2 regions of the Vreelandella sp. EE27 genome follow, and region 2 is predicted to be linked to the other one. Evidence: riboswitches for the same ligand, from Rfam matches in the RefSeq annotation. Region 2 holds a riboswitch; the other holds the start of a gene.
What was found. Region 2 has a riboswitch for cobalamin ahead of ACWHVV_RS07005 (TonB-dependent receptor domain-containing protein). Riboswitches for the same ligand answer to the same signal wherever they lie in the genome.
Positions count from the first base shown of each region.

Region 1: linked by a shared signal. The riboswitch ahead of ACWHVV_RS16925 (ABC transporter substrate-binding protein) and the one ahead of ACWHVV_RS07005 (TonB-dependent receptor domain-containing protein) in region 2 are both predicted to bind cobalamin.

Region 1 is NZ_OZ309109.1:3,599,941-3,615,178, forward strand. Features, by position in the region: gene ACWHVV_RS16880 (vWA domain-containing protein) at 1-222, shown strand, start outside; gene ACWHVV_RS16885 (ABC transporter ATP-binding protein) at 231-926, shown strand; gene ACWHVV_RS16890 (ABC transporter permease) at 913-2,136, shown strand; gene ACWHVV_RS16895 (SUMF1/EgtB/PvdO family nonheme iron enzyme) at 2,126-3,673, shown strand; gene ACWHVV_RS16900 (hypothetical protein) at 3,703-4,440, shown strand; gene ACWHVV_RS16905 (hypothetical protein) at 4,450-4,947, shown strand; gene ACWHVV_RS16910 (hypothetical protein) at 4,984-6,270, shown strand; gene ACWHVV_RS16915 (cytochrome c oxidase assembly protein) at 6,311-7,114, opposite strand; gene ACWHVV_RS16920 (DUF2243 domain-containing protein) at 7,115-7,582, opposite strand; cobalamin riboswitch at 7,687-7,878, shown strand; gene ACWHVV_RS16925 (ABC transporter substrate-binding protein) at 7,921-8,937, shown strand; gene ACWHVV_RS16930 (FecCD family ABC transporter permease) at 8,937-9,974, shown strand; gene ACWHVV_RS16935 (ABC transporter ATP-binding protein) at 9,971-10,762, shown strand; gene ACWHVV_RS16940 (LabA-like NYN domain-containing protein) at 10,825-11,301, shown strand; gene ACWHVV_RS16945 (alpha/beta fold hydrolase) at 11,280-12,107, opposite strand; gene ACWHVV_RS16950 (putative bifunctional diguanylate cyclase/phosphodiesterase) at 12,146-13,774, opposite strand; gene ACWHVV_RS16955 (winged helix-turn-helix domain-containing protein) at 14,404-15,162, opposite strand.
Region 2 is NZ_OZ309109.1:1,452,264-1,467,501, forward strand. Features, by position in the region: gene cobT (nicotinate-nucleotide--dimethylbenzimidazole phosphoribosyltransferase) at 1-1,021, shown strand, start outside; gene cbiB (adenosylcobinamide-phosphate synthase CbiB) at 1,018-2,037, shown strand; gene ACWHVV_RS06985 (bifunctional adenosylcobinamide kinase/adenosylcobinamide-phosphate guanylyltransferase) at 2,034-2,564, shown strand; gene ACWHVV_RS06990 (adenosylcobinamide-GDP ribazoletransferase) at 2,578-3,339, shown strand; gene ACWHVV_RS06995 (histidine phosphatase family protein) at 3,291-3,935, shown strand; gene ACWHVV_RS07000 (bifunctional adenosylcobinamide kinase/adenosylcobinamide-phosphate guanylyltransferase) at 3,887-4,324, shown strand; cobalamin riboswitch at 4,345-4,559, shown strand; gene ACWHVV_RS07005 (TonB-dependent receptor domain-containing protein) at 4,696-6,504, shown strand; gene ACWHVV_RS07010 (cobalamin-binding protein) at 6,536-7,381, shown strand; gene ACWHVV_RS07015 (FecCD family ABC transporter permease) at 7,378-8,355, shown strand; gene ACWHVV_RS07020 (ABC transporter ATP-binding protein) at 8,352-9,149, shown strand; gene ACWHVV_RS07025 (AAA family ATPase) at 9,146-10,933, shown strand; gene cobO (cob(I)yrinic acid a,c-diamide adenosyltransferase) at 10,930-11,523, shown strand; gene ACWHVV_RS07035 (cobyrinate a,c-diamide synthase) at 11,523-12,884, shown strand; gene cobW (cobalamin biosynthesis protein CobW) at 12,871-13,992, shown strand; gene cobN (cobaltochelatase subunit CobN) at 13,992-15,238, shown strand, end outside.

The DNA of each region.
Region 1 (15,238 bases), 1.8 Mb from region 2:
TACCTGGAAGACCTACCCTATCAAAGCGAAGTGCTCAACCTCGATGAAGAAACCTGGCTGAGTTGGGACGGCCTTCAGCAGGAGCGCTTCATACGCCGACTGACCACCAAGCTGCGCCATTATCAGCGCTACAACGAGGATGTCGACCGCTGGATCTCCTTGGCAGAAGGCGCTGACCCTCGGGATGACGTCTACCCGATCCCCCTTGAAATGATGCCTTGAGGCTCGCCGTGCTTAATATAAAAGAGCTACGCGCGGTGCGCGGAGCAGGACAGGAGCAGCATGAGGTTTATCTACCTGACCTGATGCTCGCGGCGGGCCAGGTATCCGCAGTAGTGGGCCCTAGTGGCTGTGGCAAAAGTACCCTGCTTGAAGCAATAGGGCTGCTTTTGACGCCTCAGTCGCTTGGCCGCTATACGCTTGGGCCAACCAATATCGATGTGGCTGCCCTGCTACACCACAACGATGAACGAGCGCTCGCCAATCTTCGCTCTAAAGACATCGGCTTCTTGTTACAAAATGGTGGCCTGCTGCCCTACTTGAGCGTGCAAGAAAACATCATGCTACCCAGACGCCTGCTAGGGCTTTCCCCGCACAGTGACCGAGTTCAGCATGCCTACCGCGTCCTCGGGCTGGAGCAACTGCTCAATAAACGCCCTGGCGCACTCTCTATCGGTGAGCGCCAGCGCACGGCATTTGTCCGTGCGATGGCTCACGAGCCACGCCTGTTACTTGCTGATGAACCCACCGCCGCGTTAGACCCTCACTCTGGAACACGGTTATTCGACCTTATTGTGTCTTTGGTCCAGGAGCTCGACATGGCCGCGCTAGTGGTCTCCCACGACGCTTCTCTGGTAGCCAGATTCAAGCTACCAAAACTTACGGCCAACGTAGCACCAGGAGGATGTCGCTTTGCTTTCGCGTAGCCAGCATGGCGCTTTAATTGTCCGCCTAGCGCTCAAGGATCTCTGGTTCGACCGCCAAGTCTCCTTTTGTATCGCAGCGGCGTTGGTGGCCGTGATTGCGCCATTACTGCTTCTTTTTGGTCTCAAATACGGCGTTGTTAGCCAGCTACAGCAAGAGCTACTCGATGATCCGCGCAATCTGGAAGTGCGCATGCTGACAAGCGGTAGCTTTGATGATGCTTGGCTAATTAGCCTGCGTGAACAGCCCACCGTTGGCTTTGCTATCGGACAAACGCGCTCACTCAACACCCAGGCTGATTTACTCAAAAGCCGGGAAACGTTTGTAAACGGCATTGAGCTGCTTCCTTCAGCCCCTGGCGACCCACTGCTCGCCCAGCTGGACCGCTACCCTGAAGGAACTCAAGTTATTTTGAGTGAGCCCGCCGCACGCCGCCTTGAGGCCTCGGAGGGCGATCGTTTAACGCTGGCGGTAAGCAGACGACTTGACGATCGCTTGGAGCGAGGCCGCTTGGACGTCGAAGTAGCCGGTGTGCTGGAACCGGCCAAATTTTCTCGCCCAGCGGCGTTTGTCGACCTTCCCTTGCTCATTGAGCTTGAACGCTTTCGCGATGGGCATTCAAGTCCACGTCTGGGCGTAGATAACGGCATAACCCGAGGAGATTATCCGTTACGTTATGCCCGCGCGCGTATTTACGCTAAAGATGGAGACGCCGTTCAGGCGCTCGTAGAGTGGCTAGAAACCCAGCGAATCGATACCGCCAGCCATCTCGCCGACATCGAAAATGTCCGTGCTATCAATAGAGTACTGGGGCTTGTCTTTGGCGTCATTGCCGCTACCGCGCTGGTGGGGTGCATGGCATCCATGAGCGGTGCCTTTCTGGCTAATATCGACCGCAAACGTCGTGAGTTTGCAGTTTTACGTTTATTGGGCTTTCAGCGCCCTGCTATAGCGGCCTACATCGCGGTTCAGGTTGGCACGCTGACCCTGGCCGCCTTTACCGTTGGCTTGGGGCTTTTTGCACTTGGCTCGGCCATCGTTAATCGCGCTCTGGCCACGAGTCACTTGGTATCGGGTGTCGTGAGCCATATCACCCTTTTCCATGCAGCGACCGCGCTGGTGCTAACGCTTGGCGTTGGTCTGCTAGTGGTGGTGGTGAGCATTGCCCGTGCTTACGGAATTCAACCTGCGGAGAGTCTACGTGAAGCTTGAACGCCTACTTATCTTACTTATTGCGGGCTTGGGAGTGACGACCCCGGCTCACGCAGAGCCAGAGTGGCCGGAACGGGTTTATAACCCGGCCGCACTGGATGACGACGTTGTATTGCCAATGCCCTGCGGGGGCGCAATGGCCTTTCGCCAAGTGCACGTACCTCTCTATAAACCACTGGATGATTTCCCTATTCAAATAGGGCAAGACGGTACCGGGTGGGGTTACGTTGAACAGAGCCGTCCCGCACATATTTCAGGCAGCTTTTCAGACGCGCCGGATGCCTCTTCGCGCTACTATTTGATGGCCAAGTATGAGTTGACCGAGCTGCAATACGAAGCGCTGACGGCAGACACCTGCCCCGAACCTTCTAATCGAAAGCGGCTGCCTAAAGTCGCGCTAAGCTGGTTTGAGGCCACTCAAATCAGCGATACATACAACCTGTGGCTACGCGAAAATGCGTTGGACTCCATTCCCCAGGAAGACGGCGTTGCGGGCTTTGCGCGCCTGCCTACCGAAGTGGAGTGGGAGTTCGCCGCGCGCGGCGGGCTTGAAGTCAGCACCGCTGAATATCGGGATTCTCACTACCCTATGCCCGATGGCCTGAACGCCTACGAATGGTTCACGGGCGCCCAATCCTCTAACGGAAGGTTACAGTTGGCCGGGCTGCTGGCGCCCAATCCTCTTGGTCTTCATGACCTTCTGGGTAACGCCAGTGAGATCATGTTTGAACCCTTTCATCTCAACAAACTTGATCGCCAACATGGGCAATCCGGCGGCTATATCGTACGCGGGGGTAACTATTTAAGCCCTCGCGAAGACATACGCACGGCACTGCGCGGTGAAGAGCCTTACTACTCCAATACGGAGCGTACACAAGGCCGTGCCACGGGTATGCGCCTGGTCGTTGTCGCCCCGACACTTACCTCTCGAGAGCGAATCGCGACCATTGAATCTCAGTGGTCAGAGCTTGGCCAGGGGGAGCAAGCAGAAGATGGTACGCCAGATGCAACGATTCAACTGGCAGCGCTGGCCTCCGGTGTCGAAGACAATGCACTCCAGCAAGAACTCCAGTCACTAGAGCGTCAACTGCGAGCCAGTAACCAGCGTCAGGAAGAAGCAAGAAACCAAGCCATTCGTGCCAGCCTCAACCTGGGCGCGTTTCTCTGCACCAAATTAGAAGATGATGGCATTTTTTACGACTTTCTGGCCGGTAACTATCAAGTTAACTGTGAAAACGACACGCCCGATGCCAGTTGCTCAATGCGAGAGGCGCGTCTGGAAGAGCAAGAGCAACGGCTTCAGGGCCTTAGCCGCTATTACGCGAGTAGCCTGGTGGAATCAGCCACGCTCTATAGCGCTGAAGCCCTTGAAGAACAGGTTCAGGTATTTAGTGAGATGCTGTCGCTAAACGCTCAACTAAGCGGACTAGAACCCTACCTTCAGACTTACTGGCAGCAGCAACGTCAGTTTTTGGATGACCAACACATCACCGCTGAGGCTTGGCTCGAAAGCTGTAAAGCCATGGCACAACAATAGTATAACTCATCAAAATTAAGGGATCTTTCATGACGGTTCGTGCAATGCGTATTAAACAATTTTTTCTTGGCTCACTTGTCACAGGCGCTTTAGCGCTAACGGGGTGCGCGAGTACAGGGAGTAGCTTTCTGGGTAATTCTGACAACCAGTCTGCAGACCCGCGCCTGACGCAAGGCACTGATGCTAGCTTTTTTAATAAATCAGGATTTCAGGCCTGCGCAGCGGGCGCTGCCGTGGGTGTCATGGGCTGTATGCTCAGTAATTCCAGCAATCAAACCCAGTGCGCCATTATTGCAGGGCTGAGCGCCTGCGGTGTTGCCATGGGGGCCAACTATTACCTCGAGCAGCGGCGCAACGAATACGCGTCGACAGAGGAGCGTCTAGCGGTTATGAGCCAGGATATCCAACAGGATACGCAAAAGGTGATTGCGCGTACCAATACTGCGCGTCAGGTCCTGGAAGAAGATCGCCAAAGCATTGCCCGAATAGAGCAAGAGATGGCCGGACAACGCTTGAATCAAGAAATGGCAGAGAAAGAGCTCGCGGGCATCGACAGCAATATTGGCATACTGCGCCGCGACCTTCGTAACATGCAAAAGTCCGTTCAAGAGTATGAAGAAGTGGTCGCGTTAGAGCGCGAAGTCGCAAGCCCTGGCGAGATTCAACACGTAGAGCAGGAAATCCAAGTTATGAACCAGCAAGTCCTCGCGCTTCAGCAGGAAGTAGACGACCTCTATAGCATGCGTTCTGCCATCACGCTGGGTTAAGGGTATCTGATGAAACTTCAAACTATCGCGGCATTGTCCGCCCTATTCATGCTTGGCGGCTGTGCCACCGGCCCACAAGCCTGCGACCCAAGCAAGGAAGTCAACCTAATCGCCAAGCTGTCTTGCGACGCAGGGGGCGGCTACCGTGCGCGCATTGATAGCGGCGAAGAGCAGGTTCACCTTGATCAAGCGGAGAACGAGCTGTTTCGTGATATTCAGCGTCAGATCATGGAACAGCAGCGCGCCACGCGCGACGAGCTACGTATCACTAACCAACAACAATACGAGCTTGAGCGTTCGATTGAGCAACTAGTCGCAAAGCTACAAAACCGCGCGGACGAACAGTTGGGGTTACGGCGTCAGTTGAACGAGCTTGAACAGCAAAAAAGCTCAGCATCCTCCCCCCAAAACGCTGATGAAGAAACGTTTGCCGAACGGCAAGAACGTCTAAATGCTCTACAGGAGCAGGTCAACCGACTCCAGCAAAGCCTTGGCTATACTCCCTGATGATAAACACAATCGTAATGTATACGGGGAGACGCCATGCAGCGCGCCCTTCGTGAAGAAGGCATGGCGTTGGTAGAGCCTTTGCAACCAGAACGGCTGCAAAGGCTCGTGCATCGCTACTGCCCACCTAGTATTGGCAATCTGTTTGCTACCCCACGATCAGGCCAAGCAAATGGTCTGGAGTGGTGGACGGAGCTTACCGGGCAACCCCGCGCACTAGCAGAGCTTTCGCCCCAAGAGCAGGAAGCGCTCAAAAAACGAGCGACTCAGCGCTTATCGGCACTCGACAACCTAATCGGCGAGCTTGAAAACCGCGGTGATGAAGCCGCCACGGCATTACGGCAGTTGCCTACAACACCCAACACCGAGCAGCTGTACTCGGTTAACGGTGAACCGCTTTTGATTCGCTGGGTACCCACCGTGGCGACTGGCGCGACGCCCGCCGCGGCTCGCCCCACCGTAGCAGCACCACTTAAACCAGCGGCTACGCAAACGACCACCCTATGGTGGTGGCGTAGAACCCGCTGGCTGGTGCCTTTTTTACTGTTGCCGCTGCTCGGATTGGCACTACTCGGCTTTTGGCTGGCCTTTTCTTATTGGGACCGCTTTAAACTCCCCTGGCTCAATAACGATACCCAAGTGCTGCCATTTGCTTGCCGAGCGGACAGCCCGCCACCGCCGGAGTTTTTCACTATCTTTGATACATCAGGCTCCATGAATTTGAATATTGAAACCACACAGGAAGACGAACGCTGGTTTTTCGACATGCCGGATCTTTTACGTCAACTAAGAGCCAACGATCCACGCATGCAACGCCTGATGGCAGGCCCCTCGCGCCTTGACGTTGCCCAAGGCGGCTTTACTGGCCTGATCAATGCCATCGACCCCGATATCGATATTGGGTTAATCACGTATCAGGGATGCGAAATGCCCGTTATGCAGGGCGTATTCTCTGCTGAGCAGCGCCCCCAACTGGTAGCGGGCATTCATCAGTTGACGGCTTATGCTGGTACGCCGCTTGCCGCTAGTTTGCTTCAGGCCGCTCGTGCGGTGGATGGCCAACAGCGCGATGCGATTATTTTAGCCTTTGTTGACGGAGCCGATGGCTGCGGTCAAAACCATTGTGCCGTCGCTCAGGAAATTGCCAGCAGGCAGCCCAGGCTCAAAATTAACGTCGTGGATATATCCAACAGTGGGCTATCTGATTGTATCGCACAACAGACAGGCGGACGTGTATTCGGGTCCCAGGATGCTGACATGATAAACACGATGCTGATGGATGCAGGTAGAGAAGCGCTCAGTGATGAGTACTGTCGCCTTTGAACGCTGTATACAACCACGGCACAGCAATTGACTCGGCCACTTAACGACCCGACACCGGGTAAAAGCCCCCCTCCCGCCGCCCCACCGGCCGTCTCAACCAAAACGTCATCAACACCACCGCCAGCAGCACCTCGGCCAGGTCGCCGCCGTAGTACATCAGCTGCGCGGCGGCTTGCACGTCTTCCAGAGTGTGGCCGGTGCCCTGGGGCAAGCCTTGAGCGTACATCAGTTTGCCGAGCAGGCTGTGGGTGGCGATGGCGGCGAACAGCACGCCGAGGCGAAAGCGCAGGCTGAGCCGGTGGGGTGAGGTGTCGGGCTCGGCGAGGATCGCCCAGCAGAAAAGATAACCTGCCAGCAGGAAGTGCAGGTGGATGGCGTAGTGAAGCGCCGGGCTTTCAAGCGAAGCGGCGTAAAGCGGCGTCATGTAGAGCACGTACATGCCGCCCACGTTGAGAAACAGTGCGGTGACCGGGTGAGCAATCAAGCGAATGAAGCGGCTATGCAGCAGCGCCACTACCACCTTGCCGCCCGCTTGTGGAAGCGTTTTGAGCAGCAGCGTCATGGGGGCGGCCAACACCCAGGCCAGCGGCGCGAACATGCCGATCAAAAGGTGCAGCGTCATGTGCCCGGTCAGGTCGTGGTGTGCCCAGTTCATCAGCGAAGGCCAGAAAGCCACGCCTAGCAGCGCGCTGGCCAGCACGAAGAAGCCGCACCGCTTGCGGCTCCAGAACGCCCGGCGGTGAAGCCCCTGGGCGGCGGCCAGGTACACCAGCGTGATGAGGACGACCAGCGCGAAGGGCAACCAATCCAGCAGCGAGCCGTGGGGGTTGGCGTGGGCGTGCATTTAACGCGCGGCGCTTGACCGGGCGCGCCGGAAAAACCACGCCCCGACCAGCAGAAAGACGAGGGCGAAGGCGTTCCATACCAGGTCGTAAATTAATGGGTCCACGCCGTAACGAATCTGATGCAGGCCCAACACCTTGTGGTTGATCAGGCCGTCGAAGAGCTGAAAGCCGCCCATCCCCAGAAAAAAGCCCGCTTTCGCCCAGGCAATGTTCAAACATTGGCGCTGGGAGAGATCCAACAGCATGAAGACCCCCACGACCACCGCCAGCAGCTCGAAAGCGTGCAGCAGCCCGTCGGACACAATGCCGAAGGCCGGCGTGGAGAAGTCGAAAAAGTGGTGCCACTGCAAAAGCTGGTGGAAGACGATCTCGTCGACGGCCGCCATGACCCCGATGCCCACCAGCAACGCCGCCCAAAGCGAGCGTTTTACGCTCAACGGGGTAGATGCATTCGCCATTCTAGTCATCGCCGTTCTCCCTGACAGTCATGTAAGCGTAGGCAAGCCCAAACCCTGGGTAAAGGGCGGGCGGCGCCTGGCGCAATGAGCAATTGCCCTGCCCAGGAGCGCTCTCTAGAATAGCGCGCGTCGGTGTTTCTTCGGAAACTTAATAGAGAATCCAAAGCGGCCTGGCCGCGAACCGGAACTGCCCCCGCAACTGTAGGCGGCGAGCGACGCTCAAGAGACCACTGGACGCTACGTCCGGGAAGGTGAGCTAGCCATGACCCGTCAGTCAGGAGAACTGCCGACGACTCTTCACTCACCACGGCGCCCCAGGCGGCCGCGGATCATGCACGGGAGTGTACATGATGCTGACATTACGTAACGCAACGGCCCTTTTGGGCCTTTGCGCGGCGCCGGCTGCCTTGGCGGCCACCGACTACCCGCTCACGCTTGAAAGCTGCGGTCATGCCATCACCCTCGAAGCGCCGCCGGCGCGGGTGGTCACCATCGGCCAGGCGGCGACGGAAATGCTCTATCTGCTCGGCCTCGAAGAACGGATGGTCGGCACCTCGCTTTGGGTCAACCCGGTGCTCGATGAGTTTGCCGAGGCGAATGCCGGCGTCGAGCGCCTTTCCGACGACGCGCCCAGTTTCGAAAGCGTGATCAACAAAGAGCCGGACCTGGTGATTTCCGCTTTTGAGTGGATGGTCGGGCCGGCCGGTGTGGTGGGCACGCCCGAGATGTTCGACGACGCGGGGGTGGCGCTTTGGACCCTGCCTACCGAGTGCGAGGGCAAGGACAACGCCCAAAGCATGGACGGCGCGCGGCGCACGCTCTTCGACCCGGCGCTGGTGTATCAGGCCATCGCGACGCTTTCGCGTATGTTCGATGTATCAGAGCGCGGCGATGCTGCCATCGAGGCGCTCAAGGCGCGAGAAACCGCCGCGATCGAGGCCGCCCAGGCACTCAGCTTGCCCAAGGATGCCAGCGGCGTGTTCTGGTACTCCTCGGCACAGCTGGGTAGCGACCCTTACGTGGCGGGTGTGAACAGCGTACCGGACTGGATGATGAGCACCCTCGGCATCGACAACGTGGTGAGCATCGAAGAGGAGTGGCCGAGCGTGGGCTGGGAGCACATCGCCCGCGCCAACCCTACCTTTATCGCCGCCGCACGCATGGAGCGCCGCCGCTTCCCCGCCGACGACCTGGCCACCAAACGCGACTACCTACAAAGCGACCCGGTGACCGGGCTGCTCGACGCGGTGCAAAGCGAGCGCGTGATCGAAATCGACGCCCACGCCATGGACCCCTCGATACGCAGCATTTTCGCCCTCGAGACGCTGGTCGAGCACCTGGCCGATTTCGACCTGGCGCTCTGATGCGCGCGAAAACGGCGCGCCCCGCCGCCGCCACCTGGGTTTGGCTGATGCCGCTTTGTTTGCTCGCCGCGCTTTTTATCGGCGCCGCGGTCGGCGAAACGCGCATTCCGCTTTCCACCGTGCTCGACGTGCTGGCCAAAAAGACCGGCCTGACCGACCAGCCGCTCAATAGCCTGGATGAAGCCGTGGTGTGGCATTACCGCATGGCGCGCGCCGCGGTCGCCGCCTGCTGCGGCGCAGGGCTGGCGGTGTCCGGGGTGATTTTACAGGCGCTTTTACGCAACGCCCTGGCCGACCCGTACCTGCTGGGTATTTCCGCGGGCGCCTCCACCGGCGCGGTCACCGTGACCGTCGCCGGCGTGGGGGCGGGCATGATCTCGATGTCGATGGGTGCGTTTGCCGGCGCGTTAGCCGCGTTCAGCTTCGTGGCGCTGCTCGCCCACATGGCGGGCAGCGGCCCCGGCACCCGAGGCGCGGGGGTGTTGATTTTGGCCGGCATCGCCGGGGCGCAGCTTTTCAACGCGCTGACCGCTTTTATCATCGCCCACTCGGCCAACGCCGAGCAGGCCCGCGGCATCATGTTTTGGCTTTTGGGCAATCTTTCTGCGGTGCGCTGGCCGGATGCCTGGCTTGCCCTGCCCGTGGCGGTCGCAAGCCTTGGCGTGGCGCTTAGCCAGGTGCGCGCGCTGGACGCCTTCGCGTTCGGCGCGGAAAGCGCGGCCTCATTAGGCGTGAATCTGCGGCTGACCCGCTCGCTTTTGATCGGCACCGCCGCGCTCGTCACGGCGGTCATGGTCTCGATCACCGGTGCAATCGGCTTCGTGGGCCTGGTGATTCCTCACGCCTGCCGCCTTTTGGTGGGCGTGCGTCACCGCCAGTTGGTGCCCGCCACCGCGCTCTGCGGGGCGCTGTTCATGGTGCTTTGCGATGTCGTCTCCCGGGTGGTGATCCCCGGCCAGGTGCTGCCGATCGGCGTGATTACCGCGCTGGTCGGCGCCCCGGCGTTTGCCTACTTGATGGTGCGGGGGCGGCGATGAAGACGCCGACCGCTTCACCCCCGCCGCTGCTCAGCGCCCGCGGCCTTAGCGGGGTGCTCCAGGGGCGAACGATCGTCGAGGGCGTGGACCTCGATATTCACCCGGGGGAGACGCTGGGCGTGATCGGCCCCAACGGCGCGGGAAAATCCACCCTGCTACGTCTGCTGGCCGGGCTTTTGACGCCCGCCCAGGGCGAGGTACGCTTCAACGGCACGCCGCTTGCCCGCATGAGCCGGCGCCAGATTGCCCAGCGCATGGCGCTGGTGGCCCAGCAGGCCGACACCGACGAGCGCATCACCGCCCGCGACGCGGTCGAGCTTGGCCGCACGCCCTGGCTTGGGCGGCTGGGCGGCTGGCGCGACGCGGACGAAGCCGCCGTCGACCAGGCGCTGCACGCGGTCGAAATGCTCGATTTGGCCCACCGTGAGTGGAGCTCGCTTTCCGGCGGCGAGCGCCAACGCGTGCACATCGCCCGGGCCCAGGCGCAAACGCCCCAGCTGATGCTGCTCGACGAACCCACCAACCACCTGGATATTCACCACCAGCTCGCCATACTGGAACTCATTCGGCGGCTTCCGATCACCGCCGTCGTCGCACTACACGACCTGCAACACGCGCTGCATTGTGATCGGGTGCTGGCCATGAAAGCCGGGCGCATCGTGGCCCTCGGCACGCCCACCGAGGTGCTCACCCCGGCGCTCATGAACACGCTATTTGCCGTGAATGCCCGCCTGGTGGACGACCCGGAAGGCGGCGCGCCGCTCATCGCTTTTCAAAGGATTCATTAGATGCCCCAACGACTGACCCGACTGTTTGGCGGCCCTTGCACCGCGCAAAACGGCCCACGCCTATGACCACCGTCGCCATTTTTGTGGATACCCAAAACGTTTACTACACCGTGCGCGACGCGTTTGGTAAACACTTCGATTACCATGCGTTCTGGCGGCGGGTTAGCGCGAATCGCGAGGTCACGGCGGCCTACTGTTACGCCATCGACAAGGGCGACGCCAAACAGCGCGAGTTTCAGAACATCCTTCGTCGAATCGGTTTCGAGGTGAAGTTAAAGCCGTTCATCCAGCGCGCCGACGGCTCGGCCAAGGGCGACTGGGATGTCGGCATCACCCTCGATGCCATCGAACACGCCCCGCTTGCCGATGTGATCGTGCTGGTCTCCGGCGACGGCGACTTCGACCTGCTCGCGGAAAAGATTCGCCGGGTTCACGGTAAACGCGTCGAAGTATACGGCGTCGCCCCGCTCACTGCCGCCTCGCTGATTCAAGCGGCCAGCGCCTTCATCCCTATCGATCAGGCGCTGTTGCGCACGTAGCGGTCGAGCCAGGCGTTGATTTCAAGGCCCACGGTCTCCGGGTCGGTCATGTGAATACAGTGGCCCACGCAGGGCAGCTCCCTCAACGTGCTGTCCGGCATATGCGCGTGCATATAGCGGCCCACCTCCGGGTTGGCCAGCGTATCGACCTGGCTTTGTAGCAGCAGCGCCGGGTGGCGCACGCGGGGCAGCACCGCCCGGTAGTCTGCAAAGAACGTGGCCCGAGCAAATACCTTGGCAATGACCGGATCGGTGGAGCAGAAGCTCTCGGAGAGCTCGCCGATGAGCTTCTCGGAGCTTTCCGGGCCCAGCACCAGCGGCGCCAGATAGTGGGCCCAGCCGATATAGTTACGCTCCATCAAATCCAAAAGCTCTTCCAGGTCCGCGCGCTCGAAGCCACCGTGATAATCCGGTGGCAGGTTCAAAAAGCATGGCGAGGGGCAGATCATCAGTTGGCTGGCGAAGCGCTCGGGTATTTCGAGCGCGGCCAGCTGGCCGATGGTGGCACTGACCGAGTGGCCGACGAAGTGCACCTCGTTCAAATCCAACGCTTCGATGATCTCGATGACGTCCCGGGCGTAGCCCTCGAGCGTTGCATAGCGGTTCATATCGAACGCCGCTAGCTGCGACTGCCCGGAGCCTACGTAGTCGAATAGCACCAGCGTATAGCGCTCTTTCAAGGCCGGCAGCAGGTAGTGCCATACCCGCTGGTCGCAGCCAAACCCGTGGGCCAACATGAGCGTTTGGGCGCCCTCGCCCACCACGGTAATATTGTTGCGCGCCATGACGCCCGCTTTGGTTAACAAACCGCTTCCTCCCTGGTTGAAACATTAATCCCCGTACTTTAATCCCCGTACTTTCTTTGAAACTCCTCTCGCGCCCACGCCGCGACCCACCCGGGGAAGTGACTGGCGGGCATGGGGCGGGCAATGAAGTAGCCCTGGCCTATTTCGCAGCCCAGTTCCAAAAGCGCCCGGCTGTGCGCCAGGGTCTCCACGCCTTCGGCAATGACGCCGAATTCGAACGCCTGGGCAAAGCCGATCACGCCTTTCAAAATGGCCAGATCCCCCCGGCTTTCGAGCATGTTCTGGACAAAGCTGCGATCGATTTTGAGCGTATCCACCGGCAGCTCTTTTAAGTGGCTAAGCGACGAGTAGCCGGTGCCAAAATCGTCCAGCGATACCTGAAGCCCCAAAGCGCGGCACGCGCTGATCACCAGCGCCACCTGGTCGATATCGTCGATGGCGCTGGTTTCCAGCACCTCGAGCTCCAGGCAGCGTTTCGCCACCTCGGGAAAATCCGCCAAAATCGTGCCAAGCTCTTGTAAAAACCGGGGGTGCTGGAAGTGGTAACCGTCGATATTGACACTCACTACCGTCTCCAGGCCTTGGCTTTGCCAGGCGCTTAGCTGGGCAAGCGCCTGGCGAATGACCCAGTACCCGAGCCGCATCCCATTGGGCGTATCGCTCAATACCGGCAGAAAATCCTGGGGGCCGACCAGCCCCCGCGACGGGTGGTGCCAACGAATCAACGCCTCGGCACCCACGACCCTGCCCGTGCGCATATTGATTTTAGGCTGGTAAAACAGCGCAAACTCCCCCGCGGCCATTGCCCGGTCGATCGCCACGAGCTCGGCGTGGCGCTCCTTTTGCACCTCTTCGTCATCGATATCGAAAAAACATACCCGGTTTTTACCCGCGACCTTGGCCTGGTACATGGCCTGGTCGGCCTGGCGAATCAGCTGGTCGGGCTCCAACGCTTTGGCTTGCGGGTAAAGCGTAAGCCCAATACTGGCCGACAGCGTGAGCGAAACATCGTCCACGAAAACCGGCTCTGCAAGCCGGTCGATGAGCCGGTAAAGCGGGCTTTGGGCAAGCGCTTGATCGAAATAGCCATCCAGCACCACGACGAACTCGTCGCCGCCGAAACGGGCGACCATATCCTTGTGGCGAAGGGTATCGGTCAGCCGCTTGGCAATCTGCTGTAGCACCTTGTCGCCGGTTTCGTGGCCATACCGGTCGTTGACCTCTTTGAAACCATCCAGGTCGATGAAGGCGAGTGCAAAGCCGCTTTGCCGCGCGGCAATTTGACGGTCGAGATGTCGGCTGAGCGCGGCGCGGTTGGGAAGCCCGGTAAGAGGGTCGACGCTTGAGAGCGCGCGCAGCTGAGTCACTTTTTGTTCCAGCAGTTGCTGCGTCTTTTTTAGCTCGACGAACAGCTGCTCCGAGCGGTTCGCGTTCGCGATACTCCAAAAAAGACGCGCGTTCGTGCTATCAGCGACGACGCTAATGATTACCGGCTGGCTTTTTTGGGAAGGGGGAACCAGCGACAAACGGATCTCTTCGCACTGGCCATCGCGTGCCAGGGCGGGCGCCACGAAGGTTTCGATCAGCACCTGGGACGCTTTACTGAATAACTCGAACAGATCCCGGTTTTGCAGCGACTCGAACGCGTAGCCGTACTGGTCGCTCATATATTGATTGCTATAGAGGATCCGGCGGCTATCATCGGTAACCATACATCCCACGGGGAACTCATCGAACGATAGCGGGCCGGGTATGTACATCGTAAACCTTATGAACGCACTGAAAAAACTGTATTTTAACCGAGTTATATTATTAACATTTATTTATCGGCATATTTCTATAACACGTTCCCCTTATAAGCCCAAATTTTATTGGTTTTTTCCCCGGGTTTTCACTTGGTCAATTCGCCACTTTTTTGGTGGCCACCGCTGAGTTTGAAACGACAGACGGCCGTGAGTTTTTCCATATCCCTCTTGGGGCAGCCGTTCAGGCCAGCTATCCAGCCATTCGGTCAGGTAAGCGTCAGGATCTCGATCAAGAACAGCGCCAACAGGCTTAGCCCACTGGTAATGGCCATCTCCTTCACGTGGCGACCGATAGGCCCCCGCGTCAATAACGCGCCTGCTTTATGCCTAACAACCGGATTCCCGACACGAGCGTTGCACCACTGAAAACGTCACCGCTTGACGGGACGTGCGCGATGATAGCGCGCTGTCTTCATGGCAAGAAGGGTGGCGTGGCTTTCGCCGGAATAATACGCCGAGAACAACGCGGCACTTCGATGCGGATGCCTGCTTTACGCCGTCGCCAATTCGAGTAGATAGCCTTCATTGCGTACGGTGCGAATGAGGCGGGGCTTGCGCGCGTTGTCTTCGAGGCGATGACGCAGCCGGCTGATGCAGACATCCACCGAGCGGTCGTTGAGGTAATACTCCCGCCCCAGGGCATGACGGCTCAGCGCATCGCGGCTGATGATTTGATTGGGCGTCTCGCTGAGCGCCTCCAGCACCATGAAATCCGAACGAGTAAGATCGTAGACACTACCGGTCGGGGAATGGAGCCGGCGCAGCCGCAGATCCAAACGCCAACCGGCGAAATGACGCTCGGTTTCCTGTGCGGGCGGCGCCGGCGCGAAGCCTTGCGCCACCCGCCGACGTACGGCGCGAATACGAGCCAGCAGTTCGCGAAAGTCGAAGGGCTTGCAGAGATAGTCGTCGGCACCGATTTCCAGGCCGATGATGCGTTCCGCCGACGCCCCCCGGGCGCTGGTCATGATCACCGGCGTATCGTTCTGATAGCGCAAGCTTCGGCAAAGGCTTAGCCCATCCTCTCCCGGCAGCAGATGCTCCAACAGCACCAGCGCCACGCGGTCATCGAGCTTTTCCCACATCTCGTCGCCACTGGCGGCCCTAAGCGTGCGATACCCTACGCCTGCCAGGTAGCGACACACCTGGGCGCTGCTTTCCTCATCGTTGTCCACCACCAGAATGACGTCGCATTCAACCTGGCGGCCGGTACTTGATGTAGTGGGTGAGTCCGCTGCCAAACAATCCATTACATACGCCTCATAGACCAAAACTTTCTTAAACCAAAGCGCTAATATAATCGCGGCTTCTAATATCGTAAATACT
Region 2 (15,238 bases):
CCGCATTCAGCCCATTGACGCCGGCATGGAGCGCCAGGCCAGGGCCTATCTGGACTCACTCACCAAACCCCCGGGCAGTCTTGGGCGGCTGGAAGACCTGGCCGTCACGCTGTGTCAAATCAGCGCCACGCTCACCCCCGATGTGACCCCGCCCGGGGTGATCGTCTTCGCCGCGGACCACGGCGTGGCCGCCGAGGGCGTCTCCGCGTTTCCCCAGGATGTGACCGCGCAAATGGTCGCCAACTTCGCCAGCGGCGGGGCGGCGGTCAACGTCTTTGCCCGCCAGATCAACGCGCGGCTGGAAGTGGTCGATGTGGGCGTGGCAAGCGATATCGAAGCGCCCGGGGTGGTCGCTGCCAAAGTGCGCCGCGGCACGCGCAACTTCGCCCGGGAAAACGCGATGACCGGGGATGAAGTGGAAAGTGCGATGCAGGCGGGCGCGGACGCCGTCGCGCGCGCCCAAAGGGCCGGCTGTAAAAGCCTGATACTCGGCGAAATGGGGATCGCCAATACCACCGCCAGCAGCGCGGTGCTGGCGGCGCTTTTGAATCATCCGGTGTCCGCGCTGGTAGGGGCGGGCACGGGCCTGGCCCAGGATCGTCTCGCGCACAAGGTGGGCGTGATCGAGCGCGCCCTGAACGAGCGCACCTATAGCGAGGCGCCGCTTTCGGTGCTGGCGGCGCTCGGCGGGCTGGAGCTTGCCGCCATGGCCGGGGCCTATCTTGGCGCCGCGGCCAACCGCCTGCCGGTGGTGGTCGATGGCTTCATCGCGACCGTGGCGGCGCTGGTGGCGGTGCGGGTGTGCCCCGCGGTGCGCGATTATCTGGTGTTCGGCCACCGCTCCGCGGAGCCTGGCCACACCCTGGCGCTCGAAGCGCTAAGCGCCACGCCGCTGCTCGAACTCGACATGCGCCTGGGCGAGGGTAGCGGCGCCGCGCTTGCCTTTCCGCTATTGACCGCCGCCTGCGCCATGATGGGCGAGATGGCCACGTTTGCAAACGCCGGCGTTGCAAGCGAGTGACGGTTTGGCTTGTGCTTTGGGCGGTCGCGGTCGATTTGGCCGTGGGCGACCCTCGGCGGCTGCCGCACCCGGTGGTGGGCATGGGCCGGGTGATCGATTTTCTGGAAGCGCGGCTTAATCGCGGCGGCGCCCTTGCCCGGCGCTTCAAGGGCGGGCTTTTAACACTGGTCGTGGTGGGCGTGGTGTTTGGCCTGGCGACGCTGCTTCTCGATATGTTGAGCAGGGTGCACCCCTGGCTTGGCCTGGCCGCCGAGCTTTGGCTGCTCGCCACGACCTTTGCGATCAAGGGCCTGGCCGAGGCGGGGCGGATGATTGCCGCGCCGCTCGCCCGGGGCGATTTACCCGGCGCCCGCCAAGCACTGGCCAGGGTGGTGGGCCGCGACACCCAACAGCTGGATGAGGCCGAGATCGCCCGCGGCGCGGTGGAAACCGTGGCCGAGAACAGCGTCGACGGGATCACCTCGCCGCTTTTTTTCGCCCTCATCGGCGGCGCGCCGCTGGCGCTGGCCTACAAGGCGGTCAATACGTTGGATTCCATGGTGGGGTACAAAAACGCCCGCTTCGCGGATTTCGGCTTCGCCTCGGCGAAGCTTGACGACATCGCCAACTGGTTACCCGCGCGGCTGACCGCGGTCTGCCTGTGGGCGGCGGGGGCGCTTTTAGCGGCCAGCGGTAAAGAAACCCTCTTCGTGGCCGATGCCTTTACCCATACCCGGCGCCAGGCGCCGCGCCACCCAAGCCCCAACGCCGGCTGGCCCGAGGCGATGGTCGCCTGGCTCATGGGGGTGCGCCTTGGCGGGGTCAACTATTACCAGGGCGTGGTTTCCCATCGCGCAACGCTGGGGCCGGGAAGTGTCACGCTCGGCGCCCGGCATATCGCCGTGACGATTCGCCTGATGCATTTGGCCTGGGGGCTTTTTTTGTTGATGATGATCATCTGTGGTTGGGCGGGAGGGGCGCTCGAAACGCTCGCTTCGGCGGATGGTGCGGTGACCCTGCGCCTGGGGGCCGAATGATCGCGTTCATAAGCGGCGGGGCGCGCTCGGGAAAGTCCCAGCTGGCCGAAACCCTCACGCTAAAAGCCGCCCAGGGGCACTGCTACTACGTGGCGACGGCGCGGGTGAGTGATGCCGAGATGGCCGAGCGCGTAACGCATCACCGGGCCCGGCGCGACCGCCGTTGGGTCACTCTCGAAGCCCCGGTTGATCTTGACCAGGCGCTGGCACGTATTCCGGCCCACCAGGCCGTGCTGGTAGACTGCCTGACGCTCTGGGCCAGCCAGCTCCTGTTCAGTGCAGGGCTTTCCGAGGAGGAAGGCGTCCGGCGCCTCGAGGCGTTCGTGCAACGAGCCCGCGCCCGGCGCCTGCATTTGGTCGTCGTCTCCAACGACATCAACGAGGCGCTGCTGCCGGAGGACCCGGTGGTCTGGCGCTTTGTAAGCTTTCTGCAGCGCCTGCACCGTTTGCTGGCCCAGGAAGCCGACTCGGTGGTCGAGGTCGTCGCCGGGCGCGGCGTCGAGTGGAAACCCGCAAATACCGATTAGAAGAGTCACCGCCTTGAAAAACGCCCTGTTCGGCGCCGTGCTGGCGTTTCAGTTTTTGACCCGCGTGCCGCTGCCCATCGAGTGCCCATGGAATGGCGCCACCCGGCGCTGGGCACTGCGAACCTACCCGGTGGTGGGGCTTTTTATCGGCGCTGTGCTCGTGCTCGTCGCGCATTTTTTGGAGTACGTTGCGATGCCCGCGCCGCTTGGCGCGCTGGCGCTTTTGAGCCTGTGGGTCGCGCTGAGCGGCGCCCTACATCTCGATGGTGCGATGGACCTGGCCGATGCGCTGGGCAGTAACCAGCCGCTGGCGCGGCGCTTCGAAATCATGAAAGACCCCCAGGTGGGCAGCTTCGGCCTGCTGGCGCTTTTTTTCCTGCTGGCCTGGAAGGCGGTGCTTTTATGGGCGCTGCTCGTCTACCAGGCGCCGCTCGTTTGGCTTTTGATCATTCCGGCGCTGGGCCGCTTTGCGGGCGCGGCGTTTCTGGTGCTAAGCCCCTGCGCTCATCAAGCGGGGCTTGCCTACAGTTTCAAGCGCTCGCTTACCGCGCAAGACGCCGTGCTTGCGCTGGTGCCGCTACTGGTCGTGGCGCTTTTTTACCCGGCGCTGGTCCTGTGGCTCATGGCGGCGCTTTTGTTTACCGCGCTTTACCGGGCGGGTGTTCTGCGTGCCTTCAGGGGCATCAATGGGGATATGGCCGGCGCTTTGATAGAAGGAGTTGAACTGTGGCTTTTGATGGTAATGTGGAGCTGGTGGTGGTTCGCCACGGGATAACGGCCTGGAATCTGGAGCGGCGTTACCAGGGCCAGCGCGATATTCCGCTGTTGTTGCCCGATGCGAAAGAGGGCCTCGACACCCTGCGCGAAGCGCTGGCAGGGGAGGCGTTCGACGCCATTTACGTGAGTGACCTGACCCGCTGCCGACAAACCTTCGAGTGGATCAAGCCCGAAGCCTGCGTAGCGCCGGTCCATGACGAGCCCCGGCTTCGTGAGCTCGACTTCGGCGACTACGAGGGCAAGGTGTACGACGAACTCAAAAACGACCCGGCCTATCGCGCCTGGATTGATAGCGTAGGAGAGCTTAGAATCCCCGGCGGCGAATCCGCGGGTGATCTGCGTCACCGCCTGGACGCCTGGCTCGAGGACGTGGCCCAAAGCGCCCGCCAGTATGGCCATCGGCGCATACTGGCGGTCACCCACGGCGGGGTGATTCGCGAACTAAGACGGCGTTTCGAGTCCGTGCCTTTCTGGGAGGCCACGGTGCTCCAGGCCACCGGCCGGCGCCTGACACTCAAGTATCACGCTCAGCAAGAGGGGTGGCAATGCAGCTTTTCATCGGCGGTGCCCGCGCTGGAAAACGAGACGCCGTAAAAGCGCGCTTTGAAAACGCCGCCTGGTGGACCCTCGCCCCGGGCCAGCGCCTGGCGGACTGCCACTCGATACTGGTGCCCAACAAACCACTGGTGATCAACGGCTTTTTAAACTGGGTGGCGCGCCACGGCGAGTACGAGGCGGATAACGAGCGCCTGCGCGCTCAATGGCGTGAGGATATCGATTTTCTATGCCAGGCCGCCGCGGCCCGCAACGCGACCATCGTATTGATTTTAAACGAAGTAGGCCGAGGCCTGGTGCCCATGGCCCAGGACGACCGCCGCCTGCGCGATTTGAACGGCTGGCTGAGCCAGGACGCGGCCAAGCGCGCCGAGCGCGTGTGGTACGTGCGCCACGGCCTGACCCAGCGCCTCGCCGAGGTCGATTGACCTTGTCAGGGCAACTTGCTAGTTTACGCTCACCTTTGGGTGCTGGCCTGCGCGCCAGTTAAACGGGAAGCTGGTGCCCATTCCAGCGCTGCCCCCGCAACGGTAATCGAGTCAAGAACGGCCAATACGCCACTGTGTCGCATTCGACATGGGAAGGCCGCCGTTTGAAAAGGGTGCTGTTAACGTACTCCTTTTGCTCGTCAGCCCGGAGACCGGCCCAAACGTCACGGTTTTACTACCATTTCTGCCGAGTCGCGGAGGGCGTGCTCAGGGCTGATACGCGGCACTCGACCCCGCTATTTCCCTTTGCCAGTTCTCCGCGCGGCCATAAAAAACGGCTGTGCGGGTGAGCACGGCTCGAGGGGCTTTTCATGACATACGCGCGACCTACCGGGCTTGCCGCCTTGACGCTTGCCGCTCTGCCGCTGGCCGCTTTCGCCCAGTCAGGGCCTTCAGCGAACACGACGGAGCCTAAGCGAACGCTCGATCCGGTCGTCGTGACCGCCGCACTCGCCCCGCGCACCGCCCATCAAAGTCTTTCCTCGGTCACCGTGCTCGATGAAGCCACCTTTCGCCGCCAGGACCCGGTCAGCGTCACCGATCTTTTACGCGGCCAGCCCGGCGTGGACGTCTCCAGCAACGGCAGCTTCGGCAAAAATTCGAGCGTGTTCATTCGCGGCACCGGAAGCGCCCAGAACGTCTTGTTGATCGACGGTATCCGCCTGCGCTCCGCCACCAGCGGCGGGGCGGCGTGGTCGAATCTCGACCCGCGCATGTTCGAGCGCGCCGAGGTCGTGCGCGGCCCCAAGGGCAGCCTTTACGGGGCGGATGCCATCGGCGGCGTGGTGCAGCTATTCACCCACCAGGGCGATGAACAAGGCCCGCAGCCGCGGCTCTCCTTCGGCGGCGGCTCTTTCGGCACCGCGCGGGCCAGTGCTGGCATCAGCGGCCGGGAAGGCGGCACGCGTTACAGCTTCGCTGCCAGCCACTTCAATACCGACGGCGAGCCGGTGCGCCGCGGTGGCGACGACAAGGGCTATGACAACACCTCCGCGCTTGCGCGGGTCTCGCACACTTTTGATAACGGCGCGGAGACCGGCGTGCTGGCCCTGCGCGCCCGGGGCAACAACGAGTACGACGAGGGCGAGGACGACTTCGTTCAACAAGTGGCCGCCGTCTACGGTGAGGTGCCGGTGATGGATGCCTGGCGCTCGCGGGTCACGCTCTCCGAGGCCCGGGACGAAAGCGACAACATCGACGAATTCGGCGACTCCACCTTCGACACCAAAATCCGCACCGCGCGCTGGGAGAATACCTTCACCGCCGGCGCCCATGAGTTCATCGCCGGGGCCGAGTACAGCGAAGACAAGATCGACAGCACCGTCGATTACGACGAAACCAGCCGGGACAACAAGGCGGCGTTCAGCCAGGCGCTTTTCGACTTCGCCCCGTTCACGCTGCAGGCCAGCGCCCGTTTCGACAGCAACGAAAGCTACGGCGACGAGGTGACCGGAAGCGTAGGCCTGGGCTTCGATGTTGACGCTCACCACACCCTGCGCGCCAATTATGGTACCGCCTTCAACGCGCCGACCTATAACCAGCTTTACTACCCGGACTTCGGCAACCCGGACCTCGAATCGGAAACATCCGAGACCGTCGAACTCGGCGCGCGGGGCCAGTACGCAAGCCTCTTTTGGGACGCCGCGCTCTACCAGACCGATATCGACAACCTGATTGCAGGCCAGGGGGAGCAGTTCAACGTGCCCACCTCGCGTGTTCGCGGCGTCGAGCTATCGAGCGGTGTAGAAATCGATGCCTGGACCTTAGCCGCCGCACTCACCTACACCGACCCGGAGAACCGTGCCACCGGCAACCGGCTGCAAAACCGCGCCACGCAAAGCCTGCGTTTGGATGTGGACCGCGAGATTGGCGAGTATTCCCTGGGCGGTTCCTGGGTGGCGCAGAATCACCGCTACCGCGATGCCGAAAACGACGACCGCCTCGCCGGTTATGGCCTTGTGAACCTGCGCGCCGGCTGGGAGTTCGCGCCCCTGTGGAGCGCCCGGGTGACGCTGGAGAACGCCCTGGATCAGGACTACGTCACCACGCGCTCGTTTGACGGCGCCGACTACATCAACGCCGGCCGTGCGGCGTTTTTGAGCGTCAACTTTGGTCAATAAGTGGCTTCTGGGCCTGGCAGCGGCGCTCTGTATGAGCGCCACCGCCCAAGCCGAGGTGTGCGCCCAGGACGATCTCGACCGTGAGGTGTGTTTGAGCGCCCCGGCCGAGCGCATCGCCGCGCTGTCACCGGGGGCGACGGAGCTCGTTTACGCCGCCGGGGCCGGCGAGCAGGTGGTGGCGGTGGTGTCGTTTAGTGACTACCCGCCCGAGGCGCAACATGTGGCCTCGGTAGGCAGTCACACCCGGCTGGATTTGGAAGCGCTGGTGGCGCTCGAACCGGACCTGGTGATTGGCTGGGTGACCGGCAACCCCGCCGAGCAGCTCGATACGTTAGAGGCGCTGGGTATGGCGGTGTTTTATATCGAGCCGCGCAGCGTGGAAGGGGTTGCCAGCGCCATCGAGCGTCTCGCCGCGCTTTCCGGCACCGACGCCGAGGGCGAGCGAATCGCCCAGGGCTTTCGCGATGAGATGGCGGCGCTGGAAGCGCAGTACGCAAACCAGCGCCCGGTCGATACCTTCTACCAGGTGTGGGACGCGCCGCTGATGAGCGTGAACGACGAGCACCTGATCGGCCAGGTCATTCGCCTGTGCGGCGGGCGCAACGTATTTGGAAGCCAGGGCCGGCTGGTGCCGCGCCTGGACGACGAGGCGGTACTCGCCGCTGACCCGGCGGTGATCGTCGCCGGCGGCATGGGCGAGGAGAACCGCCACTGGCTGACTCACTGGGAGCAGTACCCCAGTCTCGAGGCGGTCGCCCATGACCGGCTCTATTTCGTGCCGCCTTCGCTGATTCAGCGGCCCACGCCGCGCCTGGCTGAAGGCGCGCGTCTTCTGTGTGAGCACCTGGCCACCGCCCGCGCCGAGGGTGCGCCTTGAGCCTACGCTACTTGAACGCCTGGCCCGTCGCACTGGGCGGTTTGGCCGTGCTGGCGTTGGGGCTGGCGCTCGTCAGCGGTAGCGCATCACTAGGAGTGGGCGAGCTTTTAAAAGTGTTCACCGGCGGGGGCGAGGCGCTTTCGCGCACCCTGGTGCTGGATTTACGCCTGCCCCGGGCGTTCTCCGCCTTTGCGGTCGGCGGGCTTTTGGCCGTGGCCGGGGCGTTGATGCAGGTGCTGCTGCGAAACCCCTTGGCGGACCCCTACGTATTGGGGCTTTCCGGCGGGGCGAGCATTGGCGCGCTTGGCGCGATGCTCGTGGGTATCAGCGGCTTGCTGGTCACGGGCTCCGCGTTTGTCGGCGCGCTGGTCTCGACGCTTTTGGTATTTGGCCTGGCCCAGGGGCGCGGCGGCTGGACCCCGGCGCGGCTTTTGCTGACCGGCGTGGTCGTGGCCTCGGGCTGGGGCGCGGTGATTACCCTGATGCTCGCGATGAGCCCCGCCGAGCGCCTGCCCGGCATGCTCTACTGGCTGATGGGCGATCTCGCCTACGCGCGAACGCCCTGGCCGCCGCTTGCGGTGTTGCTGGCTACCTGCGTGCTTTTATGGCCGCTGGGCAGAAGCCTGAACGTGCTGGCCCGCGGCCCGCACCAGGCCGCCGCTTTAGGTGTGGCGGTGCGCCCACTGGAGTGGGGCATTTACGTGCTGGCAAGCCTGCTGACGGCGGTGGCGGTAACCACCGCGGGCAGTATCGGTTTCGTGGGCCTGGTGGTGCCGCACATGCTGCGCCTGGGGCTGGGCAACGACCAGCGCCGGATTCTACCCGCCTGCGCACTGGCCGGCGGCACGCTCTTGGTACTGGCGGATACGCTCGCGCGCACGCTGATCGCCCCGGAGCAGCTGCCTGTTGGTGTGATCACCGCGCTTTTGGGCGTGCCGACCTTTTTGCTGCTGCTCTACCGGAGCCGCCCATGAACACCTTGAGTGCGAAGGGGCTGGTGCTCGAGATTCCGGGCCGGGTAAGCGGCCAGCCCATCGAGGTGAGCGTGGCACCCGGCCAGGTGTGGGGCGTACTCGGGCCTAATGGGGCGGGCAAAACCACGCTCTTGCATACGCTCGCCGGGCTGAACGCGCCGCGGGCGGGTCACGTCGAGCTCGACGGCGCGCCGCTTGGCTCGTTCAAGCGCCGCCATATCGCCAGGCGGCTAGGGCTGGTGTTTCAGGAGCGCATGGATGGCTTTCCCGCCACGGTACAAGAGAGCGTGATGATGGGCCGCCACCCGTACCTGTCGCTTTGGCAGCGCGAGAGCCATGAGGATATCGAGCGCCTGAAGGCGGCGCTGGCCCGTCTCGATTTGAGCGCGCTGGAGAAGCGCCTGATCACCACGCTCTCCGGCGGGGAGCGCCAGCGGGTGGCGCTGGCCACGGTGCTGACCCAAAACCCGGCGGTATGGCTTCTGGACGAGCCCACCAACCACCTGGACCTTCACCACCAGAGCGCGGTCATGGCGCTGTTGACCGAGCAGGCCCAAGCGGGGAAGGCGGTGATGATGTGCCTGCACGACCTCAACCTGGCCACCCGGTGGTGCAGCCATTTACTCCTTTTATACCCGGATGGCGAGGTCAGCGCCGGGCCGCGCAATGAGGTACTCGAGCTCGACGCCCTGGAGCGGCTCTACCGCCAGCGGCTCAGCGTAGCCGAGATCGACGGCGCGCCGGTCTACATGCCGCGGGTGACCCCCACTCAAAATGCCGGGAGGCCCTTGTGACGACGTTTCCCTTTGCCGCCGTCGTGGGTCATGAAGCGCTCAAGACCGCGCTGATCCTCAATACTATCAACCCACGCATTGGCGGGGTGCTGATCAGCGGCCCGCGGGGCAGCGCCAAATCGACCCTGGCCCGGGCGCTGGCCGCGCTGCTGCCCAAAAGCGCCGCCGGTGAAGCGGCGTTCGTCACACTCCCCCTGGGCGCCAGCGAAGAGCGCCTGACCGGAAGCCTGGACGTCAACCGCGTACTGGCGGACGGCCAGGTCCACTTTCAGGAAGGGCTTTTGGCCCGCGCCCACGGCGGCATTTTATACGTCGATGAGGTCAATTTATTGGCGGATACCCTGGTCGATCTGCTGCTCGATGTCGCCGCCAGCGGCACCAACGTCGTCGAGCGCGACGGCGTGAGTCATTCGCATGCGGCGCGCTTTAGCCTGATTGGCACCATGAACCCGGAGGAGGGCGAGCTCAGGCCACAGTTGCTGGACCGCTTTGGCCTGAGCGTGGTGCAGCCAAGCGAGACGAGCGTTGCCGAGCGCATCGCCATCGTGCGCCAGCGCGAAGCGTTTGACCGTGACCCTGAAGGTTTTGCCGAGCGCTTTTTACAAGAGCAGCGTGAACTTTGCGAGCGCGTGGCCCGCGCCCAGCAAAGGCTTGATAGCGTCATCACACCGGACGCCGCCTATGAACAGATTGCCAAACGCTGCGCGGCGGCGGGGGTCGAGGGGCTGCGCGCCGATGTTACCTGGCACCGCGCCGCCCAGGCCCACGCCGCCTGGCGCGAGGCAGCCGAGGTCGAACAAAGGGATATCGACGCCGTCGCCGCCTGGGTGCTCGACCACCGGCGCACCGTCCCGGAGGACGAAAGCCCAAATTCAAACGACGACGGCGAAAGCGGCGGCTCGGGGAACCAGCCGAACAGCCGCTCTGGCAGCACGCCGCCAACGAGCAGCCGCGGCGAGGCGGCGGGCGCAGGTGCGGGCCAGGGCGGTAGCGATAATGCGGGCTCAGACGATTCAGGCCAGTGGGGCGCCATGGCGCCGGTCAAACAGCAAACCGCGGCGAATGAGGCGGGCCCAATGATACCGGAAGCGCCCTTACGCGCCCCGGTAAACCGCGCCTTGAACGACCCGATGGACGGCGGCGCGCGCAAGGGCTGCCAATGGGGCCGCGGCGCGTTCAAGCGCGCCCCGGCGGCCACACCGCGGCTCGACCCGTTCGCGACCATCGTCGCCAACCGCGGCGCGCGCCCCTGGCAAACCCTTTGCTACCGCCCGGCGCGGGCAGGCCAGCCGCGCCTTCACCTGGTGCTGCTGGATACCTCGGGCTCGACGCTGTCTTCAACCCTAGGCGGGCGGCTTTTAAGCCGCGCCAAGGGCTTTGTCGAGGCGCTAACCCGCCAGGCGTATCGGGGCCGCGAGCAGCTGGCCGTATTCGGCTTTGGCAACGACACCATCACACCGCTACTTGCCCGCCAGCGCGCGCCCAAAAGCCTTTTGGTGAAACTCGACGACGCCACGAGCGGCGGCGGCACCCCGCTTCGCCGGGCGGTGGAGCAGGCCGGGCGCCTGGTGCGCCAGTGGCAGCGCCGCGAGCCCGGCCTGCACGTTTTGACCTACCTGATTACCGATGGCCGCACCCGCGACTCCCTGGCGGGGTTAAAGCCACTGGGCGACTGCCTGGTGCTGGACACCGAACAAGCCAGGGTCAAGCGCGGCCAGGGCGAGCGGCTCGCCCGCGAGCTGGGCGCGCGCTATCAACCCCTCCCTTTTCAGGAGACCCCATGAGCATCGAGCGCCACCAAAACCGCATGCAGCGCAAAAAGGAAGTGGTCGACGAGCGCATTAGCCAGGCCACCGAAGAGCGCGGCGTGCTGATCCTTTTAAAGGGCAACGGCAAGGGCAAGAGTAGCTCCGCTTTGGGCACACTTGCCCGCTCGCTTGGCCACGGCCGGCAAGGCGCGGTGATCCAGTTCATCAAGGGGCGCCGGGAAACCGGCGAGTACCTGTTTTTTCGCGACCACCCGCGTCTTGAATGGCACATCATGGGCCAGGGCTTTACCTGGGAGACCCAGGATCGCGCGCGCGATGTAAAAGCCGCCCAGGCCGCCTGGCACGTCGCGAAGGAGCTTTTGGAGAATCCGGACGTCGATATCATCGTGCTCGATGAAATGAGCTACATGTTCAAGTACGGCTACCTGGACGTGGCGCCGGTGGTCGAGGCGTTACAAAGCCGCCCGGCGCACCAGAACGTGATCATCACCGGGCGCACCATGGCCACGCCGCTACAGGATATCGCCGATACTATCAGTGTTGTTGCCGACGAGCGCCACGCCTTCCGCGCCGGTGTGAAGGCCCAAAAGGGGATCGAATACTGATGCGTACCGCTCGTTGCCCCGCGCTCTTTATCGCCGCACCGTCATCCGGGCAGGGCAAAACCACCGTGACCGCCGCACTTGCCCGTCTTGTACGCAACCAGGGCAAGGTGGTGCGGGTGTTCAAAACCGGCCCGGATTATCTTGACCCGCAGATTCTCGCCCAGGCCAGCGGGGCGCCGGTGGACCAGCTCGATTTATGGATGGCCGGCGTTTCTTATTGTCGCCAGCGCTTTTATGAAGCCGCGGTCGATGCGGACTTGATCCTCGTCGAAGGCGCCATGGGCCTTTTTGACGGCGAACCTTCAAGCGCTGACTTGGCCGCGCTTTTCAATATTCCGCTGGCCGTGGTGATGGACGTCAAGGGTATGGCGCAAACCGCCGCCGCGGTGATGGCGGGGCTGGCGGGCTTTCGCGACGACATCAACATCGCCGGGCTGATCGCCAATAGCTGCGCCACTGCCCGCCACCGCGAACTCATCGAAGGCGCGCTTCCTGCGCACATTCCGCTGCTGGCCAACATCGCCCGCGACCCGGCGCTCTCGCTTCCCGAGCGCCACCTGGGGCTGGTGCAGGCGGATGAGATCCGCGATGAGCTCGAGGCGCGTTTCGAGGCCGGCGCTGCGGCGATGGAAGCCGCCGGGTTTTTGGAGGCGCTAAGCGCCCTTGCACCGGTCAGCTTCGCAGCGCCCCAGGACGCACCGCCTACGCTTGCCCCGGCACTTGCCGGCCGCACCATAGGCGTCGCCCGGGACGCCGCGTTCAGCTTTATCTACCAGGCGAACCTGGACGTTTTAACGCAGATGGGCGCGACGCTGCGCTTTTTCTCGCCCATGGCTGATCAAGCGCTACCGGCGTGCGACGCTTTATGGCTGCCCGGCGGCTACCCGGAGCTTCACGCCGCCGCGCTTGCGGACAACCACGCCATGAAAGCGGCGATTCACGGGTTTTTCGAATCAGATAAGCCGATTCTTGCCGAGTGCGGGGGGCTTTTATATAGCCTCGAAACGTTGACCGACTACGACGAGGAGCGCCACAGCCTGCTTGGGTTGCTACCTGGCCACGGGGCAATGCGCGGGCGGCGCGGCTGCCAGGGGATGCAAACCGCGGCCCTGCCGGAAGGCGACATTCGCGGCCACGCCCACCACCGCTCCATGGCCGAAGGCACCCCAAAACCGGTGGCTTATGGGCGCCGCCAGCGCCACCCGGCCCCCGGCGAGGCGATTTACCGCGCACGCCGCCTGACGGCGACCTACCTGCACCTGTTTTTCCCGAACAACCCCGAGGCCGTGGCCGCGCTTTTTTCCGCGCGCCTTACGGCCAGTGAACCGCTATCCCGCGAGGCCTTGAATGCCAACTCCTAACGTACAGCTGAGCAAAATCCCCGCCACCGTCGTCACCGGCTTTCTGGGCAGCGGCAAGACCACGCTTTTGGCAAGCATCCTGCGCCGCATGACCGGCAAGCGCATCGCCGTGATCGTCAATGAGTTCGGTGAGCAGGATATCGACTCCGACCTTCTGCGCAGCTGCGCGCTCGACTGCGAACCCGGAGCCGAAGGCGCAGCACTTGAGGGTGATGACGACGGTATTTACGAGCTTGCCAACGGCTGCATCTGCTGCACCGTGGAGGAAGAGTTTCTGCCGGTGATGAAAAAGCTCGTCGAGCGGCGCGACCGGATCGACCATATCCTGATCGAAACCAGCGGTTTAGCGCTGCCCAAACCCCTGGTGCAGGCGTTCAACTGGCCGGAAGTGCGCCAGCACTGCACCGTGGATGCGATCATTACCGTACTCGATGGGCCCGCCGTCGCCGCCGGGCGCTTCGCCCACGACGAAGCGCGCGTGGCCGCCCAGCGCCTCGCGGACGAGAGCCTCGACCACGACCCCAGCCTTCAAGAGCTTTTGGATGATCAGCTAAGCGCCGCGGATCTCGTACTGGTGAGCAAAACCGATCTTCTAAGCGAAGACGAAAAATTGCGCGTCGAAGCGCTGATCGCCGCCAAGGTCCCCCAGTCGGTCAAGACGCTGTTCATCGACCCCACGCTTGCCGACAACGTCGCGCAGCTGGAGGCGCTGATGGGCATCGGTGCGGCAAGCGAGGAGGGGATCGATGCGATCACCAACCACCACGACAAGCACCACGCCGAGGGCGCCCACCACGACCATGCCCACGATCATTTCGACTCCTGTGTTATTAACCTGGGCGAAGTCGACGCCACCGCCCTGGACGCGGCGCTCCAAACCCTTCTGAACACCCAGCAAATTTACCGCGCCAAGGGCTTTGCCGCGGTGCCGGGCAAGCCGATGCGCCGCGTGGTGCAGGCGGTGGGCAAGCGCCTGGACGGCTATTTCGACCGCCTGTGGGCGCAAGACGAGCCGCGCCAGACCCAGCTGGTGTTCATCGGCCACGACCTTGACCGCGCCGCGATCGAAAAGGCCCTGGCCGATAGCGAGATGACGACCAGCGCCTGATGCATCTATTTGCCGCCAAGCCCGGGGGCTTTGTCGACGATGAAGGCATCGTCGATTTACAGCAAAGCCCTTCTGAGGTCGTGATTCTCTCCGCCGCCGATAGCAACCTTTCGGCGCTGGCTCAGGCCGCTGATCGGTTGGGTGAGGCCTACCCGAGCCTGCGCCTGGCCAACTGGATGAACCTGGCCAAGCCCGCGGCGTTTGACCTTTACGAGCACAAGGTGCTGGAGCACGCCAAAGTGGTCGTGGTCTCGCTTTTGGGCGGCAAGGGTTACTGGCAGTACGGCTTCGAGCGTTTGCTTGCCTGGCAGGCCGCGGGTTCTGAGCGAGCGCTCATTGTCGTGCCCGGCTGCGACGCGCCGGACGATGCGCTGCTGCGCGAGTCGAGCGTGGGCTTTGATGACGCCTACCGGGTCTGGCGTTTTCTTCGCGAAGGCGGCGTGGACAACGCCGAGCAGCTTCTACGCTTTATCGCCGCGAACTGTATGCCCCAAAGCCTTGAAGAGGATTTTACCTGGCGGGAGCCGCGGGTCGTTCCGCCGGCGGTGATCTACGCCCCGCAAGGCGCTCAGGCCTCGGGCAGCCTTCACGAGTGGCGCAAAACCCGCGGCGACGGCCCGACCTGCGTGCTGGTGTTTTATAGAAGCCACCTGCAGGGCGGCAATACCGGCGTGGTCGACGGTATGCTTGAAGCCCTTGAAGCCGAGGGGCTTTCGCCGCTGGCGGTGGCGGTGGCGTCTCTCAAGGAACGCGCTTGTATCGAGTTCGTCAATCACCTGATCGAGGCGACCGGCGCGGGGCTTGTGATCAATACCACGAGCTTTTCGGTCAACCGCAACAGCGACGAGGCGGGCGCCGAGTCCGCCACGGTCGCCCCCGACGAGAGCCTGTTTAGCGGCCAGCCCGTCGTGCTGCAAGCGATGCTTGCCAGCAGCACTGTTGAGGACTGGGAGGCATCCAGCGCCGGGCTTCGCGCCCGGGACGTGGCGATGCAGATCGTGCTGCCGGAAATGGACGGCCGGGTGATTACCCGGGCCGTGGGCTTCAAGGCCGAGGCCCATTTCAATGAGCGCTGCCAGCTCTCGATCACCCATCACGCGGTCAATACCGAGCGCGCCGCTTTCGTGGCCCAACTCGCCCGGCGCACCCTGGCGCTTCGCGAAACGCCCAACGCCCAAAAGCGCGTGGCGCTGATCATGGCCAACTATCCCAACCGGGACGGGCGCATCGGCAACGGCGTGGGGCT